Linked DNA regions of Caldalkalibacillus thermarum. The main gene of each other region encodes a partner of the protein of the gene in region 2 in a complex. Links are inferred from orthologs where the notes say so. Each region holds a gene or a part of one and is shown on either strand. Other genes may lie near its edges.

Region 1 (5,552 bases), on a different replicon or contig from region 2:
TGTTTGACCCGCATGGGAGGCATACTAGAATAAACACTGTTTTTTAGGAGGAAGACGATGGCCATCCATTATGTATGCCGCCATTGCGGGCTGAAACTGGGTGAAATTAATGCTCCTGTTACTGAGGAACAGCTCGGTTTTCATACTTTGAATCCTGAAGAGAAGCAGGATATCTTGCTTTACCAGGAAAATGGTGATATAGTAGCGCAAGTAACATGTGAACATTGCCAGGAGGCCATTGAGCGGAACCCAGAATGGCTTCTGCTGAATAAAATACACCATTGAACGGACTTGGTGATTGATCTGTTTTTTAAGGAACGGAGAGGAGGCAAACATGAAAGAGCTGATCCACATTTTTAGCCAGGGAACCGATTTTCAACATGTGTTGAAGGCCATTCAAAATGGCATGAAAGAACAGCTGGTGACCGGGTTAAATGGCTCGTCACGGACGCTGTTTATGAGCGCCCTGTTCCAGGAAAATCGTGAAGCCCAGCTGGTTGTGACCCACAATCTGCACCAAGCTCAAAAAATTTACGAAGATTTAATAGAATGGCTGGATGAAGAGTCAGTTTATCTGTACCCGGTCAATGAGCTGATCGCCTCGGAAATTGCCACGGCCAGTCCCGAATTTAAACGGCAGCGGATTGAAGTGTTGAATAAGCTGGCCTTGAAGGAGAAGATCATCGTCATTGTCCCTTTGGCCGGTCTGAAGCGTTTGCTTCCGCCGCCCTCGGTGTGGAAGAAAGCGCAAATCTCTATCACCTGGGGAGACGAGATCAACTTAGAAGAGTTGCAAGCCAAACTATTGACCATGGGTTATAAGAGAGTGGAAATGGTAGAAGCGGAGGGGGAATACAGCATCCGCGGGGGGATCATTGACGTGTACCCTCCTGCTTCCTCGCCCGTCCGTATTGAACTGTTTGATACGGAAGTAGACTCTATCCGCACCTTTGATATAGAAACCCAGCGTTCCCAAGAAAACGTGCAACGTATTACGCTGGGGCCCAGCGTGGAGTGGATTTTGTTTGAGGAGCACTATGAATTGGGGGCCAAAAAAGTCGAAGAAGCGTTGCACAAACAGCTGGCGAAGGTCAGGGACGAGGAAGTAAAAGCTAAACTTAAAGAACACATTGGCTGGGAAATTGAGCAATTACGTCAAAAACAATCATTCCAGGGAATCTACAAATATATCTCTTGCTTCTATGGCCAGCGCACAACCTTGGTGGATTATTTTGAGCCAGGGTCTGTTGTCATTGTGGATGAACCGACGCGCTTGCTGGAAGCTGAGACCAATTTTCAGCGGGAAGAGGCGGAATGGAAAACTTTAATGATGCAGACAGGGGAATTTTTGCCTGAACTCTCTATCTCTCTTCCATTCTCTGAATGGAAAGAAAAGGTTAAAAAACCATTGGTTTACTTATCCCTCTTTTTACGGCAAATTCCCCAGACCAGCCCGCAAAATATTGTTCATTTTACCTCTAAGCCGATGCAGCACTTCCACAGCCAGTTCCCTGTCCTGCAAACGGAGATCAACCGCTGGCAAAAAAACAGGGATAGAATTGTGTTTTTGGCCGGGGACAGCGAACGGGTTGAGCGCATGTTGCGCATTTTGGATGACTTTCAGATCGAGGCCAGGAAGTTAAAAGGGGATGCGGCCCTGGTGGAGGGGATTCCCCAGGTGGTAGTGGGGCGGATTCAGTCCGGTTTTGAACTGCCCACCCACCGGCTGGTGGTGGTAACCGAAAATGAACTGTTTGCCCAGCAGAAAAAGAGAAAACCGCGTACCCAGACCCAAGTGTCTAACGTGGAGCGGATCAAAAGTTACACAGACCTGAACGAAGGGGATTATGTCGTTCATGTCAACCATGGCATTGGCCGTTATGTGGGCTTGAAGACATTGGAGATCAATGGCGCCCACAAAGATTATTTGCATATCCAGTATGCCGGGGATGACAAACTGTACGTCCCTGTGGAAAACATTGACCAGGTCCAAAAATACTTGGGCAGTGAAGATAAAGCCCCCAAGTTGTACAGACTGGGGGGAAATGAATGGAAGCGTGTCAAAAGCCGTGTCCGTTCGTCCGTACAGGATATTGCCGAACATTTACTCAAGCTGTACGCTAAACGGGAAGCAACGCCCGGTTATGCCTTCAGCCCGGACACGGAGATCCACCGGGAATTTGATGCGTTGTTCCCGTACGAGGAAACACCTGACCAGAAGCGGGCGATTGAAGAGATTAAGCGGGACATGGAAAAGCCCCGCCCGATGGATCGCCTGTTGTGCGGTGATGTGGGTTACGGCAAAACGGAAGTGGCCATCCGCGCCGCTTTTAAAGCGGTGATGGACTCCAAGCAGGTGGCTGTCCTGGTGCCGACCACCATTTTGGCCCAGCAGCATTACGAAACCTTTAAAGAGCGGTTTCGCGATTTTCCGGTGGAGATTGATGTGCTAAGCCGCTTCCGCACCCGCAAAGAGCAAAATGAAACGGTGAAAAGAATTAAGAATGGTGTGGTGGACATTATTATCGGCACTCACCGCCTGCTGTCTAAAGATGTTCAATTTAAGGACCTGGGCTTGCTCATTGTCGATGAAGAGCAGCGCTTTGGGGTCGCCCATAAGGAAAAAATTAAACAATTAAAAGCAAATGTGGATGTGTTGACGCTGACTGCAACGCCTATTCCCCGCACACTGCATATGTCCATGCTGGGTGTCCGTGACTTGTCCGTGATTGAAACGCCGCCTGAGAACCGCTTTCCTGTGCAAACGTATGTGGTGGAGTATCAGGGGGCATTGGTGCGCGAGGCCATTGAGCGGGAATTGGCCCGGGGCGGACAGGTGTATTTTGTATATAACCAGGTGCAAGGGATTGAACGGAAAGCAGAAGAGATACGCGCCCTTGTCCCCGATGCCAGGGTCGCGGTGGCTCACGGCCAAATGAAGGAAACCGAGCTGGAGGCCATCATGCTGGATTTCCTGGACGGGGAGTATGATGTTTTGGTCAGCACCACCATTATCGAGACCGGGGTTGACATTCCCAATGTCAATACCCTGATCGTCTATGATGCAGACAAGATGGGCTTGTCCCAACTGTACCAGCTGCGTGGGCGCGTCGGCCGCTCCAACCGTACCGCTTACGCTTACTTTACCTACCAGCGGGGAAAAGTGTTGTCTGAAGTGGCTGAAAAACGCCTGGAAGCGATTAAGGAGTTTACTGAGCTTGGTTCTGGTTTTAAAATTGCCATGCGCGATTTGGCGATCCGCGGCGCCGGCAACTTGCTGGGAGCGGAGCAGCATGGTTTTATCAATTCCGTAGGTTTTGACCTTTATTCCCAAATGTTGAAAGAGGCCATTGAAGAACTGAAAGGAGAGCGTCCCCAGGAAGAGCCCGTTGAATTGGAGATGGACGTGCACATTGATGCCTATATTCCCGAAGATTATGTACAAGACAGCAAACAGAAAATCGAAATGTATAAAAAGGTGGCAGCTGTGTCCACGTTGGAAGATGTGCGCGAGGTGGAAGAGGAATTTATGGACCGCTTTGGCGCTCCGCCTCCCCCTGTAGGGCGCTTAATCAAGCTGTCTAAACTGAAAGCCTATGCCAAGCGGTATAAGCTTGATACGATTGTGCTCAAAGACCAGGTTTTAAGATTGCTGTTCCACCCTTCCCAAAATGATAAAATAGATGGCGGCCAACTGTTTAAGCTGGCCAGCCAATACGGACGCAGAGTGGGTCTTGTTTCCGATGTCAAGATCGGCGTCACGGTTAAAGTGAACGGGATGAGTGAGGATGAATGGCTGGATTTGACACTGGATCTGTTTGATAAAATGGCGGAAGCCAATGTGGTTAAAGGAGAGGAATCCAATGCACAGCACAACTCATTTGAACCGAGGGAAGAGAAGCAGGCGTTATAAACCCTTCCGTCTGCGGTTAGGCTTGGTGTGTCTTTTGTTGCTGTTAACGGTGACGGCCTGTGGAGGGCAGCAGGAGGAAGCGGAAAATGGCTCGCCAGGAGATGAAAATGAAGGATTAACGATCGAATTTCCAGAGGTGGACCGGGAAGGTTTGACGGAAACCCAGGTGGTGGCCAAATATGAAGATGGGGAGATTCGCGGAGATGAACTGGCCCGTTATCTGGCCATTCAAGCGTTTATGCAGCCTCGCGCGCCTGTCAATGACCCGCAGGTTCGCGAAAGATTTCTACAGTTCTTGATTGCCGAGCGGCTGATTTTAGAGGAAATGGCGGGAGCCGATCTAGATTGGGCGGAAGCGGAAGCCGAACAGCTGTGGCATGAGGTCCAGGCCGTTTATGATGAGGAAACATTAGAGCGTGCTTATGAGACGTTAGACATTAGTGAAGAAGATGTCAAACAGTATTTGCACAATTATGCGGTGATGAAGCAATATTTCCGGGAGCAGCTCACGGAAGAAGAGCGGACCAAAGCCACTGTGCGCCATATTTTGATCTCAACCATGCATGATCTGTCCGAAGAGGAAGCCAGACAAAAGGCGTATGACCTTTATGAACAACTTGAGCAAGGGGCTGACTTTGCTGAACTGGCCCGGGAGCACTCCCAAGACCCGGGCAGCAAAGAGGACGGTGGTTTGTATGAAGATGTGCCTGTGGCCATGTGGGTGCCTGAGTTTAAGCAAGCGGCGCTGGAGCAGGAGATCGGGGAGATCGGTGCACCGGTGCAAACGGATTACGGCTTTCACATCATTAAAGTGGAAAAGCGTTATGTAGCTGAGTTGGATGAGCTGGAACCGGATGAGATCAGCCAATTGACGGGCCAAAAATTCTTCCAATATTTAGAAGAGGAACTTCCTCAGCACATTAAGCACATTAACCTGTAAGACGGACAAACCAGGGACCGTGTGATCCCTGAGCTCCCAGTGGTGACCGCATCCTGTGTGAACAGGCTGCAGGAGGCAGCTTGTCATCAATCCGCCCTCCATATCTTTGTTTTTAAGTGTTGTTGGATGCATATGTTTTGCTTGTCAACAAATAATATGGACAAGGTTTAATTCCAGTCATTTGGTACGAAGTTAATTAATACAACATCATGGAAAGTGAGGACATCAGGATTATGAAAGCTACTGGGATTGTTCGTCGCATTGATGATTTGGGAAGAGTTGTCATACCAAAAGAAATCCGCCGCACCTTGCGTATTCGGGAAGGCGATCCGCTGGAGATTTTTGTGGACCGCGATGGGGAAGTGATCTTAAAGAAATATTCTCCCATCGGAGAATTAGGTGATTTTGCCCAAGAATATGCCGATTCATTATACGAAAACTTGGGCCATGTCACCTTGATTTCTGACCGGGATTCCATTATTGCTGTTTCCGGTGCATCTAAAAAAACGTATATGGAAAAAGCTGTTGGCGATGTGGTGGAAACCAGTATGAACGAGCGTAAAATCATCGTTGAAAATAACCATGGGACCTATGAGATTTGTAAAGATATGCAGGAAGAATATGCAGCGTATTGTATTGCGCCGATCATAGCCGGCGGCGATCCGATCGGCTCCGTCATTCTGATCAGCAAACAGGAAG
Region 2 (3,577 bases):
GTGCTGCCCGCAATGCCAATGGTCATGTCATTATGTATGCTGATCACGTGACCGAGTCGATGCGGGCGGCGATAGAAGAGACCAAGCGGCGCCGCCAAATCCAGCAAGCTTATAATGAAAAGCACGGCATCACCCCCAAAACCATTGTCAAACCGGTCTACGATGTGATCGAAGCCACCAAGGTGATCGAAGATAAAGAAGCGTACCGTGCCACACCCGATGTAGACAAACTGTCGCGCAAAGAGAAGGAAGATTTGATCAAGAAGCTGGAAAAAGAAATGAAAGCAGCTGCCAAGGAGTTAAATTTTGAACGGGCAGCGGAGTTGCGCGATCTCATCTTGGAATTGAAAGCGGAACTGGAAGGATGATGAGCATGAGCAACCGATTCATCTCTGTCAAAGGAGCCCGGGTGCACAACTTGAAAAATATTGATGTGACGATTCCCCGCAACCAGTTTGTGGTGTTGACCGGATTGTCCGGATCGGGCAAATCGTCCTTGGCCTTTGATACGATTTATGCGGAGGGGCAGCGGCGTTATGTGGAATCCCTCTCCGCCTATGCCCGCCAATTTTTGGGACAAATGGATAAGCCGGATGTGGATGCCATTGAAGGTTTGTCCCCGGCCATTTCCATTGATCAGAAAACGACCAGCAAGAACCCCCGTTCCACAGTAGGAACAGTGACAGAAATTTATGATTATCTCCGCCTGCTGTTTGCCCGCATCGGGCGCCCCCACTGTCCCACCCACGGGATTGAAATTACTTCCCAGACGGTGGAGCAGATGGTGGACCGCATCCTGGAGTATCCCGAGCGGACCAAGCTGCAAATATTGGCTCCGGTGGTTCGCGGGCGCAAGGGTGAACATGCCAAGTTGCTGGAACAGATTGCCAAGCAAGGCTTTGTGCGGGTCAGAATTGACGGCGAGGTGCGTGATCTGGCCGAAGAGATCAAACTGGAGAAAAACAAAAAGCATACCATTGAAGTTGTCGTGGACCGCATTATCCTCAAGGATGGCATCACCTCCCGTTTGGCCGACTCCATTGAAACGGCGCTGGACATTGCCGATGGCAAGGTGCTGGTTGATGTGATCGGTCAGGAAGAGTTGCTGTTCAGCTCTAACCTGGCTTGTCCCGAATGCGGCTTCAGCATCGAGGAATTGGCGCCGCGGCTGTTTTCATTTAACAGTCCTTATGGGGCTTGCCCCTACTGTGACGGCCTGGGCAGCCGCCTGGAAGTAGATCCGGACCTGGTCATTCCTGATCCCAACCTGTCCATTAACGAAGGGGCGCTTGCCCCTTGGGAAGGCTCAAGTTCCCCCTATTACGAACAGCTGTTAGCCTGCGTCTGTGACCATTTTGGCATTGACCGTGATACCCCCTTTGGGGAGCTGCCCCAAGGTCAACAAGACTTGCTGCTGTACGGCAGCAAAGGAGAACGTTTCTACTTCCGCTATGAGAATGAATTGGGCCAGATCCGGGAACAACATGTCCCCTTTGAAGGTGTCATTCCTCATGTGGAGCGCCGTTACAAGGAGACAGGGTCAGACTATGTCCGCGAACAGCTTGAAGCCTACATGAGCCACAAGGCTTGTCCCAAGTGCCAGGGAGCCCGCCTGCGGCCCGAGGCGTTGGCCGTCACCATCAATGGCAAAAACATTGATTATGTGACACGCCTCTCCGTGGCAGAAGCCAAGCAGTTTTTTGCATCTTTGACCTTGACGGAGAAAGAACAAAAGATTGCCCAGCTCATTTTGCGCGAGATTGAGGAGCGGCTGGGATTCCTGATTGATGTGGGCCTTGATTATTTAACCCTGAACCGCTCGGCCGGCACCTTAAGCGGAGGAGAGGCTCAGCGTATCCGCCTGGCCACCCAGATTGGATCGAAGCTGACGGGGGTCCTCTATGTGCTGGATGAACCTTCCATCGGTTTGCACCAGCGGGACAATGACCGCTTGATCCGCACCTTGGAACAGATGCGTGATTTGGGCAATACTTTGCTGGTCGTGGAGCACGATGAGGATACTATGCTGGCGGCCGATCATTTAATCGATATTGGTCCGGGTGCTGGTGCCCATGGGGGACGGGTGGTGGCCCAGGGCACGCCGGAAGAGGTGATGAATAATCCCAACTCCCTTACCGGACAATATCTCAGCGGGAAAAAATTTATTCCCCTCCCAGCCCAGCGGCGCCAGCCCAATGGCAAATGGCTGGAGATTATCGGGGCCCGGGAAAACAACCTGAAAAATGTAAACGTCAAAATCCCCTTGGGCGTGTTCACGTGTGTCACCGGGGTTTCTGGATCAGGCAAAAGCACACTGGTGAATGAAATTTTGCTCAAGGCGCTCATGCGGCAATACTACCGCTCCAAAGTCAAACCCGGAGAACATGAGGAGATCAAAGGCACGGAACATCTGGATAAAGTGGTCAATATTGACCAGTCACCCATTGGGCGGACCCCCCGGTCCAATCCGGCCACCTACACAGGCGTGTTTGATGATATCCGGGAAGTATTTGCCCAGACCACGGAAGCAAAGATGAGAGGCTACAAAAAGGGCCGTTTCAGCTTCAATGTCAAAGGTGGGCGCTGTGAAGCATGCCGGGGAGACGGGATCATTAAGATTGAGATGCACTTTTTACCCGATGTGTATGTGCCTTGTGAAGTGTGCAAGGGCAAACGCTATAACCGGGAAACCCTGGAGGTCACCTATAAGGGGAAAACGATTGCCGATGTGCTGAACATGACCGTGGAAGAAGCCCTTGACTTTTTCCAGAACATCCCCCGCATCAAGCGCAAGCTGCAAACCTTGCAAGATGTCGGCTTGGGCTATATGCGCCTGGGCCAGCCGGCCACCACGTTGTCCGGAGGGGAAGCCCAGCGGGTGAAGCTGGCTTCCGAACTGCACCGCCGCAGCACCGGGCGCACCCTGTACATTCTGGATGAGCCGACCACAGGTTTGCACATCGAGGACATCCGCCGCCTGTTGGAAGTGCTGAAGCGGCTGGTGGACAATGGGGACACGGTGCTGGTCATCGAGCACCATCTGGATGTGATCAAAGTGGCCGATTATATAATTGACCTTGGACCTGAGGGAGGGGACGGAGGCGGTGAGATTGTCGCCACAGGCACCCCGGAAGAAATCTGCCAGGTCAAGCGTTCTTATACCGGCCAGTATCTGGGGCCCATTTTGGAACGGGACCGTCGGCGCATGAAACAGCAAGAAACCGTCAAGGTATGACTATAAAGTTCCATAAACCGCTGTCACCGTTTATCCGTGTGATGCCTGATTAGGTATCACACGGATATTTAACAGGTTGAATTGCCACACTTTTTATGATATATTAACTTGTGTAAAATCTAATAGTATTACTGGGGGTGCCTGTGAGCCAGGCTGAGAAAGGAACGCGATGAAGTTCCTTAACCCTTTGGACCTGATCTGGGTAATACCAGCGTGGGGAAGTAAACAACGGGTACAGTACGTTGGCAGTGTTGGCTGCCTGTGCCAATCCGGCCGCATGAAAGCCAGGTCCATATCCAGGATCTGGCTTTTAAGTTTGCTGCAAAGCGCTTTAAACGATGG

The links. The genes of interacting proteins can lie anywhere in the genome.
Region 1: the proteins of uvrA (region 2) and mfd are in contact, whole or in part, in a crystal structure (PDB 4DFC), measured with the Escherichia coli proteins. The link is inferred for Caldalkalibacillus thermarum from one-to-one orthologs.

The regions. Positions count from the first base shown.
Region 1 is NZ_BMKZ01000038.1:20,542-26,093, forward strand. The notes cover bases 3-4,113. They hold mfd (transcription-repair coupling factor), read left to right. Parts: upstream 3-334; coding sequence 335-3,913; downstream 3,914-4,113. Other genes in these bases: IEW48_RS13270 (anti-sigma-F factor Fin family protein), read left to right, coding at 58-285; IEW48_RS13280 (peptidylprolyl isomerase), read left to right, coding at 3,864-4,113. Outside these bases: more of IEW48_RS13280, read left to right, coding at 4,114-4,853; spoVT (stage V sporulation protein T), read left to right, coding at 5,087-5,552. UniProt on the Escherichia coli protein: Couples transcription and DNA repair by recognizing RNA polymerase (RNAP) stalled at DNA lesions. Mediates ATP-dependent release of RNAP and its truncated transcript from the DNA, and recruitment of nucleotide excision repair machinery to the damaged site.
Region 2 is NZ_BMKZ01000023.1:2,052-5,628, forward strand. What follows is about bases 1-3,435. They hold uvrA (excinuclease ABC subunit UvrA), read left to right. Parts: upstream 1-373; coding sequence 374-3,235; downstream 3,236-3,435. Other genes in these bases: uvrB (excinuclease ABC subunit UvrB), read left to right, coding at 1-368. UniProt on the Escherichia coli protein: The UvrABC repair system catalyzes the recognition and processing of DNA lesions. UvrA is an ATPase and a DNA-binding protein. A damage recognition complex composed of 2 UvrA and 2 UvrB subunits scans DNA for abnormalities.